DNA from 3 places in the Streptomyces sp. NBC_01445 genome. Region 3 is predicted to be linked to each of the others. Evidence: riboswitches for the same ligand, from Rfam matches in the RefSeq annotation. Region 3 holds a riboswitch; each other region holds the start of a gene.
What was found. Region 3 has a riboswitch for cobalamin ahead of OG574_RS07130 (ABC transporter substrate-binding protein). Riboswitches for the same ligand answer to the same signal wherever they lie in the genome.
Positions count from the first base shown of each region.

Region 1: it holds a riboswitch for cobalamin, as region 3 does, so the genes downstream of both, OG574_RS40380 (HoxN/HupN/NixA family nickel/cobalt transporter) here and OG574_RS07130 (ABC transporter substrate-binding protein) in region 3, are expected to answer to the same signal.
Region 2: it holds a riboswitch for cobalamin, as region 3 does, so the genes downstream of both, OG574_RS34535 (cobalamin biosynthesis protein) here and OG574_RS07130 (ABC transporter substrate-binding protein) in region 3, are expected to answer to the same signal.

Region 1 covers NZ_CP109485.1:8,848,443-8,855,537, forward strand. Annotated here, with positions in the region: gene OG574_RS40370 (hypothetical protein) at 1-462, opposite strand, end outside; gene OG574_RS40375 (YoaK family protein) at 554-1,267, opposite strand; gene OG574_RS40380 (HoxN/HupN/NixA family nickel/cobalt transporter) at 1,310-2,404, opposite strand; cobalamin riboswitch at 2,434-2,657, opposite strand; gene OG574_RS40385 (ArsR/SmtB family transcription factor) at 2,747-3,109, shown strand; gene OG574_RS40390 (RNA-guided endonuclease InsQ/TnpB family protein) at 3,389-4,561, shown strand; gene OG574_RS40395 (inorganic diphosphatase) at 4,623-5,177, opposite strand; gene OG574_RS40400 (GNAT family N-acetyltransferase) at 5,226-5,714, opposite strand; gene rho (transcription termination factor Rho) at 5,778-6,938, opposite strand.
Region 2 covers NZ_CP109485.1:7,592,007-7,599,101, reverse strand. Annotated here, with positions in the region: gene OG574_RS34560 (alpha/beta hydrolase) at 1-985, opposite strand, end outside; gene OG574_RS34555 (class II aldolase/adducin family protein) at 1,054-1,731, opposite strand; gene OG574_RS34550 (lysozyme) at 1,935-2,678, shown strand; gene OG574_RS34545 (inorganic phosphate transporter) at 2,868-4,142, shown strand; gene OG574_RS34540 (hypothetical protein) at 4,158-4,379, shown strand; cobalamin riboswitch at 4,490-4,631, shown strand; gene OG574_RS34535 (cobalamin biosynthesis protein) at 4,743-5,684, shown strand; gene OG574_RS34530 (cobyric acid synthase) at 5,681-7,095, shown strand, end outside.
Region 3 covers NZ_CP109485.1:1,504,396-1,511,490, reverse strand. Annotated here, with positions in the region: gene metE (5-methyltetrahydropteroyltriglutamate--homocysteine S-methyltransferase) at 1-1,611, opposite strand, end outside; cobalamin riboswitch at 1,778-2,001, opposite strand; cobalamin riboswitch at 2,105-2,302, shown strand; gene OG574_RS07130 (ABC transporter substrate-binding protein) at 2,449-3,441, shown strand; gene OG574_RS07125 (FecCD family ABC transporter permease) at 3,438-4,499, shown strand; gene OG574_RS07120 (ABC transporter ATP-binding protein) at 4,496-5,350, shown strand; gene OG574_RS07115 (CbtB domain-containing protein) at 5,625-5,846, shown strand; gene OG574_RS07110 (CbtA family protein) at 5,867-6,625, shown strand.

The DNA of each region.
Region 1 (7,095 bases), 7.3 Mb from region 3:
CCGCCCGCCGCCGCGGCAGGAGACCGTGATCTCGACCGAGGACGCGGCCCCCACCGTGGACGGCGAGAGGCGCGCCTCCGCGTAGGAGTCGCCGTTCGACGAGCCCCGGTCGCGCGTCCCGTTCGACGAGCCCCGGTCGCGGGTCCCGTCCGGCAAGCCTTGGTCGCGTGTCCCGTCCGGCAAGCCTTGATCGCGGGTCCCGTCGTACGAGCCCTGGTCGCGGGTCCCGTCCGACGAGCCCTGGTCGCGGGTCCCGTCCGACGATCCTTGGTCGCGGGTCCCGTCGTCCGAGTCGGCGCGGCTCAAGAGGTCGGTCCGGCCCACCGAGTCGGTCCGGCCGACCTCGCCGGGTGCGGTCACCGAGGCGGGCGCTGTGACGGGCTCGTGTGCGCTGACGGACCCGGGCGCGAGCGCGGTCAGGCAGGCGGTTGTCGTGATGACGGTGGCTATGGGGCAGAACATGAGGCGTCTCCGGTCCCTGTGCCGCAGCGGCAGGGGGAGCTGCGGTCCTGGTCAGGACGCTAGTGAGCCCGGGCGGGCGGCGCCCGCAGGACTAGGCCGATCGGAGGTCGTCCCCGTCGGCGGCCGGTTCGCGATATCCGACCGCGGCGGCCGCCACGAGCAGGGTGCCGACGAGAAGCGGCCAGCCGAGGCCGTGGTGCAGCACGAGCAGCGCGCCGAGCGCGGCGCCCACCAGCATGGCCACCAGGGAGACGATCCGGCGCCCCGCCCGCGGGTCGGTGCCGCCCGCGAGCGAGGACTCCGAGGCGAGCCCGGTCAGCGTCATCGTGAGGACCGTCGTGGTCATGTCCGGGACCGCGAGTTTGCGGACCGTCGCGTTGCGCAGCCCCATGGCCCATGCGAGGACCGCGATGAGCGCGCACGTGGCCGCGCCCGGCCAGGCGAACGCGACGGCCGTCGCCACGGCGAGCAGGACCGCCTCGGTGACGAACACCGACCGCACCCAGGTCTCCCGTGCCCGCCCGGCGAACACCCCGGTGAGCCGCCCGGCGCACACGGCCCCCGCGAGGAACGCGCCGAGGGAGGTGAGCGACCCGAGCACGGAGAACCCGGGAGCGCCCGCGGCGGCGAAGCCGATGACGACGACATTGCCGGTCATGTTCGCCGCGAAGACGTGGCCGAGGCCCAGATAGCTGACCGCGTCGACGAAGCCGCTCACGACCGTGAGGACCGTGAGGGCCGCGGGGAGGGTGGACCTGCGCGGCGCGGACGCGGGCGCCGCGGGTGGAACGCTGGCTTCACTCACCCGCACGACCTTACGGAGTCCCGGCCCCGGCGGCCCGCCGGATCAGGTCCGCACGGCCCACCGTTGCTCGACCTTCGCCAGCCGCCAGTACCCGATGGCGGCCGCCCAGACGACGACGAACAGGCCCACGATGATGAACCCGACGTTGTCCAGGTCGAGCCCCGCTATCCAGCCGGTCACCGAGTCCCGCAGGTCGAGCTTGTCGTGCAGGACGCCCACGAGCTCGATGGTGCCGATCAGGAACGCGACGGCGATCGACAGGCCGGTGATGGCCAGGTTGTAGAACACCTTGCGCACCGGGTTCGAGAACGCCCACTGGTACGCGAAGTTCATGAACGTCCCGTCCAGGGTGTCGAACAGGCTCATACCGGCGGCGAACAGGAGCGGCAGGCACAGGATCGCGTACCAGGGCAGTCCGGCCGCCGCGCCGCTGCCCGCCATCACCATCAGCGTGACCTCGGTCGCCGTGTCGAAGCCGAGGCCGAAGAGGAAGCCGAGCGGGTACATCTGGCCCGGGCGGGTGATGGACTTGGTGAACCGGCCGAGGACCCGGTTCATGAACCCCCGTGAATCCAGGTGCTGTTCGAGCTCCGCCTCGTCGTACGAGCCCGCGCGCATCGCCCGGAACACCCGCAGGATCCCCACCAGGGCGACGAGGTTGAGCGCCGCGATGAGGTAGAGGAAGGACCCGGAGATGGTGGTGCCCATGACGCCGAGCGTCTGATGGGTGGCGGACCCCTCGTTCATGATCCGCCCGGCGAGCTGGGTGCCTCCGGCGATCAGCGCGGCGAGCACGACCACGACGCTGGAGTGGCCGAGCGCGAACCAGAACCCCACCGACACCGGGCGCTTGCCGTCGGCCATCAGTTTGCGGGTGGTGTTGTCGATCGCGGCGATGTGGTCCGCGTCGAACGCGTGCCGCATCCCCAGGGTGTACGCGGTGACGCCGAGGCCGATGCCGAAGGCCTTCGACCCCACCTCGTAGTGCTCCGGCACGACGAGCAGGAACAGCACGCCGAACGCGACGACATGGAGTGCGGCGATCACCGCGAGGAGCCCGGCGGTGCGGACGGTGTCCTCGCGCCGCCAGTGGAACGCGTCGCGTCCGGTCGCCGGGGACTTTACGGGCAGGGCCATGCGGTCACGCTCCAACACCTCGTGGAATCACTTCGTGAGATGCCGTGGCCGGTCTCCTGGCTGACGGGTGTCCGCGTCCGCCCCTGCCTTCCCAGCTGCGCGCGGCAGCCAGTGGCGTAGTGGGGCAAGGCGTCCCGAGTCGTCTCGTTGCCGAGGGACCCGGGGCCCGATCACAGTGGCGAGGGCCGCTTCGGTCTGAGTCCTTTGAGGGACCGTCACCGAATTCCCGAGCACCACGGCCCGCCCACAGTAGAGGCCGGTCGGCGACGCCTGCAAGGCTGCACAGCTGCGTAGGTGTGCGCGGGTATTCAAGATCACATCGGTGGCTGCGAGGATAGGGCCATGCATCTCGTCCCTGCCGAGCGCGCCGACCGCCGCACGATCGACGGCCACCGGGTCTGCGAAGCCATCGCCGCCATCGGTGAGCCAGGACATGTCCGCGCCTGGGCCGACCGGTTCTCCCTGCTCGCCGATCCCCGCCGCCTCGCGCTGCTCCTCGCGCTGTACCGGGCGGGGCCGCTGGCCGTGTCGGATCTCGCCGTCGCGACGGGCATGAACGACCCGGCGGTCTCGCAGGCGCTGCGGCTGCTGCGCGCGGCCGGAGTGGTCGAGGGGGAGAAGGAGGGCAGGATCGTGCGTTACCGCGTCGTCGACGCGGCGACCGCGGACCTTCTCGAGCACTGCGCGACGGACGGCGCGCACTGACACGTGCGCGCCGTCGTGGCCGGCTGCTCTGTCCTTCAGCGGGTTCTTGCGAGGAACCCCGGTCGTTCGCGCCCGGGAGGAATCGCATCCACGGGGTGCGACGCGGAGCGTCGCCGTGACGTGCCGCAGGCCATCACGGCCGCGGAGCGGCCGGGGGCGTTCCGGCGGAGCCGGGCTACGGCGGTGTGCGCGGGCAGGGGCGGGGCAGGTTTCGCTCGCTCGGGTGAGGTGGGGCGAACGTGTGGTGGGGCTTCGTCCAGGTGTATAGGTTCGCTGATCGTGAAGCTGGTGGTGCGGGTGAAGCTGCTGCCGACGCCCGTACAGGCGGCGGCACTTGAGGCCACCCTGCACGCCTGCAACCAAGCGGCGACCTGGGCGGCCGAGGTTGCATTCGAGGAGAACGCGCGACGTCCACTGGAGCTCCGCAAGCACACCTACGCCGAGATCCGGGCCAGGTGGCAACTGGGCGCGCAGGCCGCCCAGCACGCCATCAAGAAGACCTGCGATGCCTACACCACCTTGAAGGCGAACCTGCGCAACGGTCGTTACGGGCGGCCCGGGACCAAGCGGCACACTCGCGCCTCGGGCAAGCCAGTCGTCTTCCGGCCCCAGGCGGCGCAGCCTTACGACGACCGGATGCTGTCCTGGCAGCACCAGGCACGCACGGTATCGATCTGGTCCATGGCGGGCCGGCTGAAGGGCGTGGCGTTCACCGGGCAGGCCGGGCAGCTGGAGGTCCTGGCTGCGCACCGCCAGGGTGAGTCCGACCTGGTGTGCCAGGGCGGGAAGTGGTTCTTGATCGCGACCTGCGAGATCGCCGAAGCCGCCACGAACGCCCACCCGGTCGGGTTCCTCGGGGTGGACCTGGGGATCGTGAACATCGCGGTCACCTCCGACGGGGCCCGACACTGCGGTCGCCGCGTCAACCGCAAGCGGGAACGGGATCGCAAGCTGCGTTCCAAGCTGCAGAAGAAGCACACCAAGTCCGCCAAGCGGCGGGCGAAGAGGCATGCGGGCAAGGAAGCCCGGCGCGCCAAGGACATCAACCACAAGATCAGCAAGCGGATCGTGGCGGAGGCTGAACGCACCGGTCGCGGGATCGCCCTGGAGACACTCACGGGCATCCGCGAGCGGGCACGGCTGAGAAAGCCCCAACGCACCACGCTCCACTCCTGGCCCTTCGCCCAGCTCGGCTCGTTCATCGGCTACAAGGCGAAGCGGGCCGGGGTGCCGGTCGTCTACGTCGATCCGGCATACACCAGCCAGGAATGCTCCCAGTGCCATCACACCGCACGCGGCAACCGGCCCTCCCAGGCCCGGTTCGCGTGCAGGTCCTGCGGCTTCGTTGAGCACGCGGACTACAACGCGTCCCACAACATCGCCCACCGCGGGTGGTACGTGTGGGTCTGCGGGGCTCAGTCAACGGCCCCCGAACTCACCCTCATAGCGTGAGTCCTGGACGCAGCCGAACCCATCACAGCCAGTGATGACTCGAGCAGCAAGCCCGGTCGTTTCATGACCGGGCAGTTGACTCCCGTTGGCCGTTGGCCCGGCGGCGCGCGGCGGCGATCTCCGCGTACGTGAGGTCGCGCCCCTCCCAGTGCGAGCCCTCGGCGGACTTGCCGGGCTCCAGGTCCTTGTAGACCTCGAAGAAGTGCGTGATCTCCAGGCGGTCGAACTCGGGGATGTCCTCGATGTCCTGCACGGAGGTATGGCGCGGATCGTGCGCGGGCACGCACAGGACCTTCTCGTCCATGCCCTTCTCGTCCCGCATCACGAACATGCCGATCGCGCGGCACTCGACGGTGCAGCCGGGGAACGTCGGATCGCCCACCAGGACGAGCGCGTCGAGCGGATCGCCGTCGCGCCCGAGCGTGTCCTCGATGTATCCGTAGTCCGCGGGGTACTGGGTGGAGGTGAACAGCATCCGGTCGAGCCTGATCCGGCCGACGGAATGGTCCATCTCGTACTTGTTGCGGGAGCCTTGGGGGATCTCCACGGTGACGTCGAACGCGTGGACCGCGTCGGTGCCGTGGGCTGCGTCGGTGTGTCGGACCTCGTTGTCCAAGCCGGCCTCCTCGTCCACCCCGAGTGTCCTCCCGGGAGTGCGGGCGCGTCAGCCTATCGGGAACTCCAATTCGGGCCTGTCCCACATCACGGCCGGCGGGTTGGCGGCGGCCGTGCCGGTGGGTACGGCCCCCACGCTGCGGTAGAAGCCCTCGGCGGGCGGGTGCGAGACCACGCGGACCGAGGTGAGTCCCGCCGCGCGCGCCTCGTCCTTCATATGGCTGACGAGCAGCCGGCCGATGCCGAGTCCCTGCGCCGCGTCGGCGACGAACATCAGGTCGAGCTCCGGAGGCACCAGCGTGAGCGCGTAGAAACCGAGCACCAGGTCATCGGCGCCGACCGCGACGAAGACGCGATGGGCCTCGATGTAGTCGGGCCCCACCCGGTAGCCGGCCACCATCGACGCGTACGGGGCCTCGTAGGCGCGCGACGTGCGGACGAGCCGGGTCAGCCGCTTGGCGTCACGGGCGGTCGCCCGGCGCACCCGGACCGTCCCGCCGTTCCCCGTGCTTCCCGCGGTGGTAATGCTCGAAGTCATAGTGAGAGTATTACGCATCCTGTCGCGCCGATCGACCCGGGGAGGTGCACGCCGGCCGCCGTCTCACGCGGTGGGAACGGTGGACTGCACCTGCCGCAGGAACGTCGCGTTGTCCGGTGTCTGCCGGATCCGCTCGACGAGCGTCTCGAGCCCCGCGTGTCCGTCCCGCGACTGAAGTGCCCGCCGCAGACCGCGCACGACCGCCAACTCGGCCTCAGGCAGGAGGAGTTCCTCGCGACGGGTGCCGGACTGGGTGAGGTCGACGGCGGGGTGGATCCGGCGCTCGGCGAGGCTGCGGTCGAGACGGATCTCCATGTTGCCCGTGCTCTTGAGCTCCTCGAAGAAGTAGTCGTCGGCGCGGGAGCCGGTGTCGACGAGCGCGGTGGCGAGGATGGTGAGCGAGCCGCCCTCCTCGGCGAGCCTCGCCGAGCCGAAGAACCGCTTGGGGCCGATCAGCGCGGAGGCGTCGACACCGCCGCTGAGCGTACGGCCGCCGGACGAGGCCGTGTTGTTGTGGGCGCGGCACAGGCGCGTCAGGGAGTCCAGGAGGATGACGACGTCACGGCCGTCCTCGACGAGCCGCTTGGCGCGCTCGACGGCGAGTTCGGCCAGCGCGATATGCGCCTTCGCGGGCTGGTCGAAGGTCGAGGCGAAGACCTCGCCGCGCACCGAGCGCCGCATGTCGGTGACCTCCTCCGGCCGTTCGTCGAGGAGCACCACCATCAGATGGGCCTCGGGGTGGTTCGTGGCGACGGACGCGGCGAGCTGCTGGAGCAGCACCGTCTTGCCGGTCTTGGGCGGCGCCACGATCAGCCCGCGCTGCCCCTTGCCGATGGGGGTGAACAGGTCGACGACGCGGGGCGTCACGCCGCCCTTCGCGGTTTCGAGACGCAGGCGCTGCCGCGGGTGCAGGGGAGTGAGCTCACCGAACTCGGGCCGCCCGCGCAGCTCCTGGACGGGGCGCCCGTTGACGCGCTCGACCGCGGCGAGGACACGCAGCCTGCCGCACGTCCCCTGGATCAAGTCGCCCTTGCGCAGGCCGAGTCGGCGGATCAGGGCGGTCGGAACCTGGACGTCGTGCGACGTCGGCAGGAGGTCGGCGAGGCGCAGGAACCCGGGCCCGTTGCCCGAGGTGTCGAGGACGCCCGCGGCCTGGACCGCGACCTCCTTCGGCTGCGTCGTGAACGCCTTTGTGGTGGTGGGGGGTTCGAGTGTGGTGGTCATCGGAATCGGTCCTTTCGAGGACGTTCGTACGAGAGCATGAGTGAGGTGGGATCCGGCGGGATCGGGGCGGTGACTGCACGCCCCGCGAGGCGGGCGGGCGAAGAGGCCCGTGAAAGCCCTGAGAAGCCTGTGGCCGGGAAGAAGCGATGCGGGGTAC
Region 2 (7,095 bases), 6.1 Mb from region 3:
CCCAGGGGGCGATCTCGTCGTCGGGGCCGTGCATCAGGAGCGTGGGCACCTTGAGCGCCTCGGGGTGGGCGGCGGTGTCGAGGCGGTCGCCGTGCAGCCCGGTGCGGCCCTGGGCGGCGCGGACCGCGAGGGGGAGCAGGGGCCGGGGGATGCGGCGGGCCTCGGCGAGGGCACGCAGCGTCACGTCCCAGGCGAGGACGGGTGAGTCGAGGACGAGCCCGGAGATGCGGTCCCGCAAAGCGGAATGGGCCGCCGCGTGCAGGGCCATGGCGGCGCCGGTCGACCAGCCGTGCACGATGACGCGTTGCGCGCCGTAGCGCACGGCATAGCGGATCGCGGCGTCCAGGTCGCGCCACTCCGTCTCGCCGAGGTGGCCGAGGCCGTCCGGGGAGCGGGGGGCGCCGAGGTCGCCGCGGTAGGCGAGGTCCAGCACGGGGAAGCGGTGGCGGTGCAGGAAGTCCATGAGGACCATGGGGTGCTCGCGCGTGGTGCCCAGGCCGTGGACGGTGATGATCCAGGTGTCGCGGGCGCCGGGGACGAACCAGGCGGGGAGCGCACCCAGTTCGCCGGGGATGTCGATGTCGGCGTGGTCGAGGCCGAGTGCCGCCTTGGGGTCGCCGATGTGGACCTGGGGGGTGAGCCATGCCTTGGCGCCGGGTTCGAGGGAGCCGTGGGTGACGCGCTCCAGGCGGCGTACGACGGCGTCCGCCGCGTGCGGGGCGGACTCGAGTACGGGCCCGACCACGGCGTGGAATCCGTCGCCGCTCAGGCCGTACGTGCCCGGGCGCAGGGAGGCCAGGTCGCGGGTGAGCGTGATCTGGCCCGCGGCGGTGGCGTGGACGGTCAGGCGTGGCTCGGTGGGCAGGGGCCTGCCCGCGGGCGCCTTGAGGGCGGCATCGCTGGCGAACCGGCCGGCCGCGATCGCGGCCGCGCCGGCACCGATGACTGCGGTGACGGCAGCGGCCGTCGCTCTGGCGGTGCGCACCGTCCCAGTGTCCGCGCCCGGGCTCCGACCGGCCAGTGGGGCGAGGCCGGGGGCCGCCGGATGCCGGTTCAGCCCGGCTGCCCGTACCCCCGCAGCTTCTCCTCCACCTCGCGCACCTGGTCGCGGGTGAGGAGCGTCGGCGTGTGGTGGGGATGGGCGCTCGCGGTGAGCCAGACGCGGCACAGCCATTCGAGCTGGGCCGTGCGGTCGTAGGCGGCGGCGAGGGTGTCGCCGTAGGTGAGGGTGCCGTGGTTCTGGAGCAGGCAGCCTGTCCGCCCCTTGAGAGCGTCGAGCACGTTCTCGGCCAACCGCTCGGTGCCGTACGTCGCATAGGGGGCAACCCGGACGGGTCCGCCGAGGGCCGCGGCCATGTAGTGGATGAGCGGGAGCTCGGGCACGAGGGTGGAGACGGCGGTGGCGTGGACCGCGTGGGTGTGGACGACGGCACGGGCGGGCGTCGCGCGGTAGACCGCCAGATGCATCGGGAGTTCGCTGGTCGGGGTCAGGGTTCCGGCACGCTGCCCGCCGTCGAGGCCGACGGCGACGAGGTCGTCCGGGGCGAGCTCGTCGTAGGGGACCCCGCTGGGCGTGACGAGGACGGTGTCGCCGATGCGCACCGAGACGTTTCCCGAGGTCCCGACGACGAGTCCGTCGGTGACGGTGCGCCGGGCCGTCGCCACGAGCGCGCTCCACGCCTGCGCGAGTCCGTCCGCGCCCTGCCCTGCCTCGCCCGGTTCCTGCGCCATGCCCGCATCCTGCCAGCCGCTCGGCGGGCCCGCGCGGATCGTGGCGCCTGGGCACTTCAGTGCGGATCCGAGGAGTCCGGAAGCGCACGAATGGGCATGAATGCCCGCCTGGAAACGATTGGCTGGAGACCGACGGGCTCAGAGGGATCTTCCGGTAGCCTCCGGTGGGATTTGTCATGCACGTCGCCATTCCGGGGGGAAATATGGCTCGTGGTCACAAACCGTCCCGTCGCCGCGCGCACATCGCGGCCGCGACATCACTCGCCGCCCTGACGTTCGGGGGGACCGCTCTCGCACAGGCTCCGGCGTCCGCGGCGGGCGGCACCAAGGGGCACGACGTCTCGTCGCACCAGAAGAACGTCGACTGGCAGAAGGCCAAGAGCAAGGGCGCACGGTTCGTCTACGTCAAGGCGACCGAGTCCACCACCTACCGCAATCCCTACTTCAGCCGGCAGTACAACGGAGCGCGCAGCGCGGGCATCATCCGCGGCGCGTACCACTTCGCGCTCCCGAACAAGTCGTCCGGCCGGACGCAGGCCTCGTACTTCGTGCGCAACGGGGGCGGGTGGCGGGCGGACGGCTGGACGCTGCCGCCGGCGCTCGACATCGAGTACAACCCGTACAGCTCGAAGAAGTGCTACGGCCTGAGCAAGGGGAAGATGATCTCCTGGATCAGGTCGTTCAGCGACGAGGTGCGGCGCAGGACGGGCCGCCGGCCGGTGATCTACACCAATTACCGCTGGTGGAAGAACTGCACGGGCAACAGCACGGCCTTCGCGGGCAACCACGCGCTATGGCTCGCCCGCTACGACGAGTCCGCCGGGGCGCTGCCGTCGGGCTGGTCGTACTGGACGTTCTGGCAGTACGACAACAGCGGCGGACTGCCGGGTGACCAGAATCTCTTCAACGGTTCACAGACGCAGTTGCGGAGGTTCGCCCGCGGCTAGCGGAAGGCTTACTTCCGCTTGATTGAGCCACCGTTCCGCTTCGCGAACGACCCCGCGCCGCCACCCCGTTTCCAACGGAGTGGCGGCACTCCGCTTCGAGTCACCGCACCGCCCGCCCCAGTTCATCTTCCGTTCACTCAGATTGCCTACGGTCGCCGAGCCACTGACGTCCAACAGAAGCCTGGGTAAATGGAACACATCACGCTTCTCCTCGGGATCGTGATCGTTACCGCTCTCGTGTTCGACTTCACGAACGGTTTCCACGACACAGCCAACGCGATGGCCACCACCATCTCGACCGGCGCTCTCAAGCCCAAGACGGCGGTGGCCATGTCCGCCGTGCTGAACCTCGTCGGAGCCTTCCTCTCCGTGGAGGTCGCCAAGACGATCTCCGGCGGCATCATCAACGAGGACGGACTCAAGACCGAGGTCATCTTCGCGGCGCTGGTGGGCGCCATCCTCTGGAATCTCCTGACCTGGCTGGTGGGCCTCCCCTCCAGCTCGTCCCACGCGCTCTTCGGCGGCCTCATCGGCGCCGCCGTGATGTCGATGGGCTGGTCGTCGATCAACGGCGGCACCGTCGTCACGAAGATCCTGCTCCCGGCCGTCGCCGCGCCGCTCGTGGCGGGCATCGCCGCGATGCTGGCCACCCGGCTCACGTACCGGATAGGCAGCAAGACCGACCAGAAGGCGACCGCCAAGGGCTACCGCGCCGGGCAGATCGCCTCCGCGGGCCTGGTCTCGCTGGCGCACGGCACGAACGACGCGCAGAAGACGATGGGCATCATCACGCTCGCCCTGATCACGGGCGGCGTCCTCAGCCCCGGCGCCAACCCCCCGATGTGGGTCATCGTCTCGGCCGGTGCGGCCATCGCGCTCGGCACCTACCTCGGCGGCTGGCGCATCATCCGCACCATGGGCAAGGGCCTCACGGACCTCGCGCCGCAGCAGGGCTTCGCCGCCCAGACCAGCGCCGCGACCGCGATCCTCGCCTCCTCACACATCGGCTTCTCGCTCTCCACGACGCAGGTCTGCTCCGGCGCCGTCATGGGCTCGGGCCTCGGCCGCAAGGGCGGCGTCGTCCGCTGGTCGACCGCGACCCGCATGTTCATCGCCTGGGGCCTGACCCTGCCGGCCGCCGGTCTGGTCGGCGCGGGCGCCGAGTTCCTCACCAAGCAGGGCTCGTGGGGCGTCGCCGTCACCGCGCTGCTCCTGATCGCCGGCGCGGGCACCATCTGGGCGCTGTCCCGGCGCAACTCGATCGACCACACGAACGTCACGGACGACGACATCGACGGCGTCGACGTCCCGGACGAGCCCGCCGGCGTCGTGACCACCGCGATCGCGGCCGTCACCCCGCCGCCCGCCGGCACGGTCGCGGACCTGGCCACCGACGTGAAGACCACCATCCCCGCCTCGCCCGCCCCGCCCTCGGCGGAGCCCGCGCGCCCGGCCACGGTCTAAGGAAGCAGCAGCGCTATGCACATCGACTGGGCAGCACTCGGCTCCGTGTTCGGAGTCAGCCTCGTGATCACGGTGGCCCTCGTGGGCCTGTTCACCCTCGGCATCGTCGGCCTCACCAAGCGGGAGTCGGCGGCGGCCCAGGGCAACTCGGCGGCGCTGGCCGTCTCCGGCGCGTACGCCTGCTTCGCCCTGTGCGCGGCGGCCGTCGGGTACGGGATCTTCCTGATCGTCGCCTGACCGGAGGTAACCGGCAGGAGTGCGGGGTGCGGGACGCGAAGGCGTCCCGCACCCCGCTTCGTGTGGGCCTCAGCACACTCTCCCTTCGCAGGTCAACGGCAAGTTGACGGGCGTTCGCGGGGCGTGGTGGACTTCCGGGGCCATCTACGGCAGCAGGAGAGGAAGCCGGTGCGAATCCGGCGCGGTCCCGCCACTGTCACCGGGGAGTGATCCCCGCGAGCCAGGAACTCTCGCCGCCGGTCTCTTCCAACCAGGGCGTGGACACCCTGAGTGAGGACATATCGCCATGCGCGGCTGCCAGTTGCGGGTGCTCCCGCCGAGAACGAGTACAAGGGTTCCCCTCGCCGTAGCGGCGGGCTGACCGTGCGGGCCGAGCGCGTCTTCGCGTACGGCAGCGCCGCCGGACTCCTCGGTGACCTCCTGATCGGCGATCCGCGCCGCGGGCATCCGGTCGCCGCGTTCGGGCGGGCCGCGGGCGCCGTCGAGCGCGTGCTGTGGCGTGACCACCGCGGGTGGGGCGCCGTGCACACCGCTGTGTGCGCCGGAGGCGCCGCCGTCGCCGGTGGCCTCGCCGCGCGCGCCGTGCGCCGCTCCCCCGCCGCCTCCATCGCGCTGACCGCCGCCGCCACCTGGGCGGTCGTCGGCGGTACGTCGCTGGGCCGCGAGGCGCGCGCCATCGGGGGCGCGCTGGCCGCCGGTGACGTGGACGCGGCGCGCGAGCGGCTGCCGCATCTGTGCGGGCGCGACCCGCAGGCCCTGGACGCGGACGGGATCGCGCGGGCCGTCGTCGAGTCCGTCGCCGAGAACACCTCCGACGCCGTCGTGGGCGCGCTCGTGTGGGGCGCCGTCGCCGGCATCCCCGGGCTCGTCGCGTTCCGCGCCGTGAACACGCTGGACGCCATGGTCGGGCACAAGTCGGCCAGGTACCGCCGCTACGGCTGGGCCTCCGCGCGCCTCGACGACGTGGCGGGCTGGCCGGGGGCGCGGCTGACCGGCGTGCTCGCCGCTGTCGCGGGCGGCCGTCCGCGCGGCGCGCTCACGGCGTGGCGCGAGGACGCGCGGCTGCACCCGAGCCCCAACGCCGGTGTCGTCGAGGCCTCGTTCGCGGGGGCGCTCGGAGTGCGGCTCGGGGGCACGTTGTCGTACGGCGGGCGGGTCGAGCACCGGCCCGTACTGAACGCGTCGGGCCGGGCCGTGGAGACCGCCGACGTCGAGCGGGCGGCGCGGCTCTCGCGGCGCGTGAGCTGGCTGGCCCTCGGCGTGTGTGTCGCGGGGCGGGCACTGTTGCGGAGGGGAAAGTCGTGAGTGGTGGCGGACTGCTGGTGGCAGGGACCACGTCCGATGCCGGGAAGAGCGTCGTCACCGCGGGGATCTGCCGGTGGCTGGTGCGGCAGGGGGTGAAGGTCGCGCCGTTCAAGGGGCAGAACATGTCCCTCAACTCCTTCGTGACGCGCGAGGGCGCCGAGATCGGGCGGGCGCAGGCCATGCAGGCGCAGGCCGCCCGCGTCGAGCCGAGCGCCCTGATGAACCCCGTGCTGCTGAAGCCGGGCAGTGACCGGAGCAGCCAGGTGGTGCTCATGGGCAAGCCGGTGGGCGAGTTGAGTGCCCGGGGGTTCTTCGGGGGGTCCGGGGGGTCGTCCCCCGGGAAGGCGCTGCACGGGGGACGGCAGGCGGCACTTCTGGACACCGTCGTGGGATGCCTGGAGGAACTCCGGGGCAGCTATGACGCCGTGATCTGTGAAGGGGCGGGCTCTCCCGCCGAGATCAACCTGCGCCGCACCGACATCGTCAACATGGGGATCGCCCGGGCCGCGCGGCTGCCCGTGCTCGTGGTCGGCGACATCGACCGCGGCGGCGTCTTCGCGTCGTTCTTCGGCACGACGGCGCTGCTCGCTCCCGAGGACCAGGAGCTGCTGGCCGGCTATCTGGTCAACAAGTTCCGCGGGGACGTCTCGCTCCTCGAGCCCGGCCTCGACATGCTCAAGGATCTGACCGGGCGCCCCACGTACGGGGTTCTCCCCTTCCAGCACGGCCTCGGCATCGACGAGGAGGACGGGCTGCGCGTGTCGCTGCGCGGTTCCGTGCGCGAGTCGCAGACCGCGGCCCCGGTCGGCGAGGACGTGTTGCGCGTCGCCGTCTGCGCCGTCCCGCTGATGTCGAACTTCACCGACGTGGACGCCCTGGCCGCGGAGCCGGGCGTCGTCGTGCGGTTCGTCGACCGGGCCGAGGAGCTCGTCGACGCGGACCTGGTCGTCGTGCCGGGAACGCGCGGCACCGTCAAGGCACTTCAGTGGCTGCGCGAGCGCGGCCTCGCCGACGCCCTCGCGCGCCGGGCCGCCGAGGGCCGGCCGGTCCTCGGGATCTGCGGCGGCTTCCAGGTGCTCGGCGAGCGCATCGAGGACGACGTCGAGTCGCGCCTGGGCGCCGTGGACGGGCTCGGACTGCTGCCCGTACGGGTGCGGTTCGAGCGCGAGAAGACCCTCGCCCGGCCCGTCGGCGAGGCGCTCGGCGAGCGCGTCGACGGTTACGAGATCCATCACGGGGTCGCCGAGGTCACCGGCGGAGAAGCCTTCTTGGACGGATGCCGCGTCGGCTCCGTCTGGGGCACGCACTGGCACGGCTCGCTGGAGGCGGACGGCTTCCGCCGGGCGTTCCTGCGCGAGGTCGCGGCCGCCGCGGGCCGCCGTTTCGTACCGGCGCCCGACACGTCGTTCGG
Region 3 (7,095 bases):
GAGGATCGGCGGACGGACATAGCGCGTGCCGTAGGACTGCACCCAGCCGTGCTGCGTGGCCAGATACCCGGTGAGCTGCTCGGCGAAGTACTGCACCATGTCGTTGCGTTCGGGCTCCCCGTGCACCAGGACATCGATGCCGGCCTTCTCCTGGAAGGCGATCACCTCCTGGATCTCGGCCCTGACGCGCTCCTCGTACGCGGCGTCGTCGATCCGCCCGGCGCGCAGGCCGGCCCGTGCGGTGCGCAGCTCGGCCGTCTGCGGGAAGGAGCCGATGGTCGTCGTCGGCAGCAGTGGGAGGCCGAGGCTGCCCCGCTGGGCTGCCGCACGTTCCGCGTACGGCTGCGCGCGGCGGGCGTCGGCCGCCGAGACCGCCGCGGTGCGGGCGCGCACGGCGGGGTCACGGGTGAGGGCGGAGGCGGTCCGGGAGGCCAGGGCGGCCCGGTTGGCGGCGAGTTGGGCCGAGATCGTGTGGGTGCCCTGCGTCAGGCCGCGTGCGAGGGTGGCGATCTCGGCGGTCTTCTGGCGCGCGAAGGCGAGCCAGCGCAGGATCTGCGGCTCGATGTCGCGCTCCAGCGCCGCGTCGACGGGGACGTGCAGGAGTGAGCAGGACGCGGCCACGTCGACCCGGTCGGCCAGGCCGAGCAGGGTGCCGAGCGTGGCCAGCGCCTTCTCCAGGTCGTCGACCCAGATGTTGCGGCCGTTGACGACGCCCGCGACCAGGCGCTTGCCGGGCAGCCCGCCGACGGCGGCAAGGGCGTCCAGGTTGGCGGCGGCAGCCTCGGTGAAGTCGAGCGCGAGCCCCTCGACCGGCGCTCCCGCCAGGACGGGCAGGGCATCGCCGAGCCGGTCGAAGTACGAGGCGACCAGCATCTTGGGCCGGTCGGTGAGGGCGCCGAGGTCGCGGTAGGCGCGCCCGGCGGCGTTCAGCTCGGCCGGCGTGCGGTCCTGGACGAGGGCGGGTTCGTCGAGCTGTACCCACTCGGCGCCCGCCTCGCGCAGGTCGGCGAGGACTTCGGCGTAGACCGGCAGCAGACGGTCGAGCAGGGTCAGCGGCTCGAAGTCGGCGGCCACCCCGGGCGCGGGCTTGGCGAGCAGCAGATAGGTGACCGGGCCGACGAGCACGGGCCGGGCCGGCAGACCCAGGGCGAGGGCCTCCTTGAGCTCGGCGACCTGCTTGGCCGAGTCGGCCGTGAACACGGTTCCTGGGCCCAACTCCGGTACGAGATAGTGGTAGTTGGTGTCGAACCACTTCGTCATCTCCAGCGGCGCCACGTCCTGCGTGCCGCGCGCCATGGCGAAGTAGCCGTCCAGCGCGTCGGCCTCGACGGCCGGGCGATGCCGCTCGGGGATGGCGCCGACCATGACGGTGGCGTCCAGGACGTGGTCGTAGAACGAGAAGTCGCCGGTGGGTACTTCGCCGATGCCCGCGTCGGCGAGTTCGTGCCAGTTCGCGCGGCGCAGGCCGGCGGCGGTCGAGCGGAGGGCGTCGGCGCCGACGTGGCCCTTCCAGTAGCCCTCGACGGCCCTCTTGAGTTCGCGGGCAGGGCCCTGGCGGGGGTAGCCGTACACGGTGGCCCGTGCTGCCGCGGCTGCGGTATCGGTGGTCACGGAGATCTCCTTCGCGAGATGAATCCCTGAGATCCCGGAGAGGGGACGAGAGCGCGAAGGGTGACACGGACCGGACGGCGCGGTCGCGTACGGCAGGGCACGCGCGCCCGTTCGGTGTGTACGCCGACCCGCCCACGAGGTCACCGGGATATCCGCGTGCGAATGGTTCACGCGCGGGCAACGGGCAGGTCTTCGGACTCGCGGGCACGTCCACCCGATGTCGGGCGGACACCTACTGGCCGTCGCTTCCCAGCCCGATCCATCGGGCCAGTGCGTGTGACGGCGGTCGTTCCAGCTCACCGCTGCGGGGCAGTCCCGGATTCCCACCGGGTTCCCTCTTACGACGCTCCCGCCTGGCGGACGGGGCGAACCAACTGCACCGGTCACCCTACGCACGCGGGACGTTCCTGCGCGAGCCCGCCCCGCACCGCGGACACCCTCGGAGAAGGGGCCGCCGTCTGATTTCGGGCGGCGTGGTAGCTTTCCAAGGCCAGTCGAACTCATGCCCGTCTGCCCCGCATTGCGGGATCTTGGACAGGTATGTGTCAGGGAATCCGGTGCGAATCCGGAGCTGACGCGCAGCGGTGAGGGCGACGGGCGGGGCATCGGCCACTGGACCGCACGCGGTCCGGGAAGGCGCACCGTCCGCGTGACCCCGAGTCCGAAGACCTGCTGGCAGCCTTCGCGGGCTCCGGTCGGGGCGGCGGGGGAGACCGTGCGACCGGGCTCCGCGCATGAGCCCTCGACATCGAGGAAGTCCCCGTGCTCTTCGCGTACCCCGCCACACGCCGCGGCTCGCGCCGCCTCATACCCCACGCCGCGCTCTGCCTGGCCGGGATGCTGATGCTGGCCGCATGCGGCAGCGGCGGCTCCGCCCGCACACCGGCAGCCAAGGGCAGTGCCGCCGGATATCCCGTCGCACTCGACAACTGCGGTACGCGGGTCGAGGTGAAAGCGGCGCCCGAGCGTGCCGTCTCCCTCGACCAGGGCTCGACCGAGATCATGCTCGCCCTCGGCCTCGGCGATCGCATGGCCGGCACGGGGACCTGGACGGACCCTGTGATGAAGGGACTTGAGAAGGAGAACGCGAAGGTCCAGCGGCTCGCCGACCGCTACCCGTCCTTCGAGAAGGTCCTGGACGCCGAACCCGACTTCGTCGCCGCGTCGTTCGGCGCCACGCTGAGCAAGGGCGGAGTGGCGCCGCGCGACCAGTTCGAGAAGCTGGGCGTACCGGCGTATCTCTCGCCCTCCGACTGTGTCGGCAAGGACAACAGCGGCGGCGGCGACGGCGCCCGCACCAGGACCCTGAGCATGGAGACCGTCTACGGCGAGGTCCGCGACCTCGCCGCGGTCTTCGATGTGCCGGAGCGGGGTGAGCGGCTCGTCTCCGCACTCAAGGACCGAGTGAAGAAGGCCACCGGCGGCATCGACGCCTCCCGGACGACTCTCCTGTACTGGTTCGCCAACTCCGACTCCCCTTATATGGCGGGCTGTTGCGGCGCGCCCGGCGTCATCACCCGTGAGGTGGGAGCGAAGAACGTCTTCGACGACACCCGCGACGAATGGCCCCAGATCAACTGGGAGACGGTCGCCGACCGGGACCCGGACGTGCTCGTCATCGGCGACCTGACGCGCCGCTCGCAGACCGCCGAATCCGCCGCCAAGAAGATCGAGTTCCTCGAGTCCAACGCCGTGACCAAGAACATGACCGCGGTGAAGAAGAAGCGGTACGTGCTGCTCAGCGGGCAGGCCATGAACCCGACCATCCGTACGGTGGAAGGCGTGGAGCAGATCGCCGCGAAACTACGGGCGTTCGGTCTCGCGGGATGAGCGTGGAAGCGGCGCCGTCTCCGGCCACCGGGAAGCGTCCACATGCGGTGCGCGGCGTGCTCGCCTGGCCGGCGGGCTTCGCGGTGCTCATCGCCTCCGTGGCCCTGGCCATCACCATCGGTCCGGCCGACATCGGCATGACCGATGTCTGGTCCGCCGTGGTCTCCCATCTCGGCCTGGGCGAACCGGAGTTGACCCCCATCCGCGACGGCATCGTGTGGAACCTGCGGCTGCCGCGCACCCTGCTGGCCGCCGTGTGCGGCGCGGGGCTCGCGGTGTGCGGCGCCGTGATGCAGTCGCTGCTGCGCAACCCGCTCGCCGATCCCTTCGTCCTCGGCGTCTCCTCGGGCGCCTCGACCGGCGCGGTCCTGGTCGTCGTACTCGGCGTCGGCGGCGGCGCCCTGTCGGTCTCGGGCGGTGCCTTCCTCGGCGCGGTGGTCTCCTTCGCGCTGGTACTGGCGCTCAGCCAGGCCCTCGGCGGTTCCACCGACCGCGTGGTGCTGTCCGGGGTGGCCGCCATGCAGTTGTTCTCCGCACTGACCTCCGTCGTCGTGCTGACGGCGGCGGACGCCGAGACGACGCGCGGCGTCCTGTTCTGGCTCCTCGGCTCGCTCAGCGGGGCGGGCTGGACCGACGTCCGGATGTGCCTGGTGCTGCTCGTGGCGACGCTCGTGATCTGCGTCGGACACGCCCGTACGCTCGACGCCTTCGCGTTCGGGCAGGACGCCGCCGCGTCCCTCGGCGTGAACGTGGCACGTACGCGTCTGGTCCTGCTGTGCACGACCGCCCTGCTCACGGCCGCCCTGGTCAGTTCGGCCGGTGCGATCGGTTTCGTCGGCCTGGTGCTGCCGCACGCGGCGCGTGCCCTGGCCGGTCCGGGCCACGCCCGGCTGCTGCCGGTGACGGCCCTGGCCGGCGCGGTCTTCCTCGTGTGGGTGGACACGCTCGCCCGCACCGTCCTCGACCCGCAGGAGGTGCCGGTCGGTGTGGTGACCTCGCTGATCGGCGTACCGGCCTTCGTCCTCGTCCTGTACCGCACCCGGAGCCTGCGCCGATGACCCAGCCCGCCACCGGCGTACCCGCAACCGGCACACCCGCTCCTGGCCCAGCCACCGCCGGCCCAGCCGTCGCCGACGGGCTGCGGGCCGACCGAGTCCGTCGCGAGACCGGCGGGCACCTCATCCTGGACGGCGTGAGCGTGCACCCGGCCCCCGGAGGTATCACGGGCCTCATCGGACCCAATGGCTCGGGCAAGACCACACTCCTGCGGCTGCTCGCGGGCATCCTCACGCCCCAGGCCGGAGTGGTGACCCTGGACGGCTCACCGCTGAGTACCGTGGGCCGCAGGGAGTTCGCACGCCGCATCGCCGTGGTCGAGCAACAGGCGGACACACAGGTCGAGTTGACGGTCGGCGACGTCGTGCGTCTGGGCCGCGTCCCGCACCGCAGGGCTTGGATGCCCCCGTCGGCCCAGGACGAGGAAGCCGTACGTTCCGCCCTCGCCCGCACCGATCTCACCGACCGCGCGCACCGGCACTGGCACACCCTGTCCGGCGGCGAGCGCCAGCGCGTCCAGATCGCCCGGGCCCTCGCACAGCGGCCACGCGAACTCCTCCTGGACGAGCCGACCAACCACCTGGACATCCAGCACCAGCTGGACCTCCTCGACCTGCTCGCCGAACTCCGACTGACCAGCGTGATCGCCCTGCACGACCTCAATCTGGCCGCGATGTACTGCGACCAGCTCGTCGTGCTCAGGCAAGGACGTGTGGTCGCCGCCGGCGCCCCGGAAGACGTACTCACCGAAGACCTCATAGCGAGGGTCTACGGAGTGCGCGCGACCGTCTTCCCGGCCACCGAGCCGGGGGAGCGCCCGTACATCCGCTTCCTGAGAACGTCCGCTCCCTGAGACGGCACTGCCATACCGCGCACCAGGGCTGCGTGGCAGCGGCCATGACCAAGATCACTGCGCACGGCCCGGTCTTGGCCGTGCGCCCCTTACGCGGTACGGTCTGACCGATATTGACGATGGCAGCGCGGAAGCCGGTGGGAATCCGGCACGGTCGCGCCACTGTGAGACGAGCTACTCGCCCGGACGGGCAAGGACCTCGCGAGTCAGACCCGCAGCTGTCGTACTTGTGCACCACCGAGATGGGACGCGAACTCCCAGAGGAGGCCCTGCCATGGCGCAGACCGTCGCTCAGCCGACAGCCACCACCCCCGTTCTTCCCGCAGCGCTGCCCCTGAAGGCGATTGCCCCCTGGGCGGTCTTCTTCGGCATCCTGATGCTGGTCCTTCTCTACTTCGTCGGCGCCGAGCAGGGCGCCACGGCCGTCGTCTCCGGCGAGGGCGTTCATGAATGGGTGCACGACGCCCGCCACCTGCTCGGCTTCCCCTGCCACTGACGAGGGACGCCGCAAAGCTCATGAACTCCGCAACAGTGAGAAATCTTCTCGTACGCGGCATGCTCGCCGGCCTCGGCGCCGGTCTGCTCGCCCTGATCGTCGCCTACCTCCTCGGCGAACCCAGCGTCGACAGCGCCATCGGCTACGAGGAGGCCCACGCACCCGCGCACCACCACGAGGTCGAACTCGTCAGCCGCAGCATGCAGTCCACCGGCGGCCTCGCCACCGGCATCCTGCTCTACGGCATCGCTTTCGGCGGCATCGCCGCCCTCGCGTACTGCTTCGCGCTCGGCCGCGTCGGCCGGTTCACACCCCGGGCCACGGCACTCCTGCTCTCCGGCACGGCCCTGCTCGCCGTGTACGTCGTGCCGTTCCTGAAGTACCCCGCCAACCCGCCGTCCGTCGGGGACCCCGGCACCATCAGCAAGCGCACGACGCTGTACTTCCTGATGATGGTGCTCAGCGTGCTCCTCGCCGTCGCCGCGGTGATCATCGGGAAGCGGCTCGCTCCCCGCCTGGGCACCTGGTACGCCACCGTGGCCGCGGTCGCGTTCTTCGTCCTCACGATCGGGCTCGCATACGCGTTCCTGCCAGTCATCAACGAGGTGCCGAAGGACTTCCCCGCCACACTGCTGTGGCGGTTCCGCACCTCGGCCCTCGCCATCCAGCTCACCATGTGGACCGGATTCGGCCTGATCTTCGGTGAACTGGCACAGCGTCAGCTCGCCCCGCGCACCGAGGCCGTCGCGTCCGGCAAGGCAACTCCCGTACCCCACTGAGAGAACCGCGCCACAGCCCGGACCCAGACAGGCGATCAAGCGCAGAGGGCCGCCGGAACCATCCGGTCGGCCCTCTCGCTTTCTTCCGAGGGCGGAGACCCGCGTGGCCAGACAGCCCCAACCGCGCCACATCACACTCGGCGGCCGCGAGGCGGTCGCGCTGACCCTGGAGGAGTACGAGCAACTGATCGCCAGCAGACGGCAGATCGGCGGTCAGAGCGCGCGTGTACGAGTCCTGGCGCAGCGGGCGAAGGAGAGCGAGGAGCTGCTGAGGGAGATCGAGTCACTGGTCGGCTGCCCGTCGCACGGGTGCCACGGCCCTAGGTCCCGACGGGGGAGCGGAGGGCCGGACGGCGAGGCGGACGAACCTCCGGGAGCGACGGACAGCGACTGCCTGCGATGCGCGCTGGCGGCACTGCTCCTGCGGCATCGGGTGTCAACGGGCCTGCCGCCGGGGGAAGTTGGAGAGG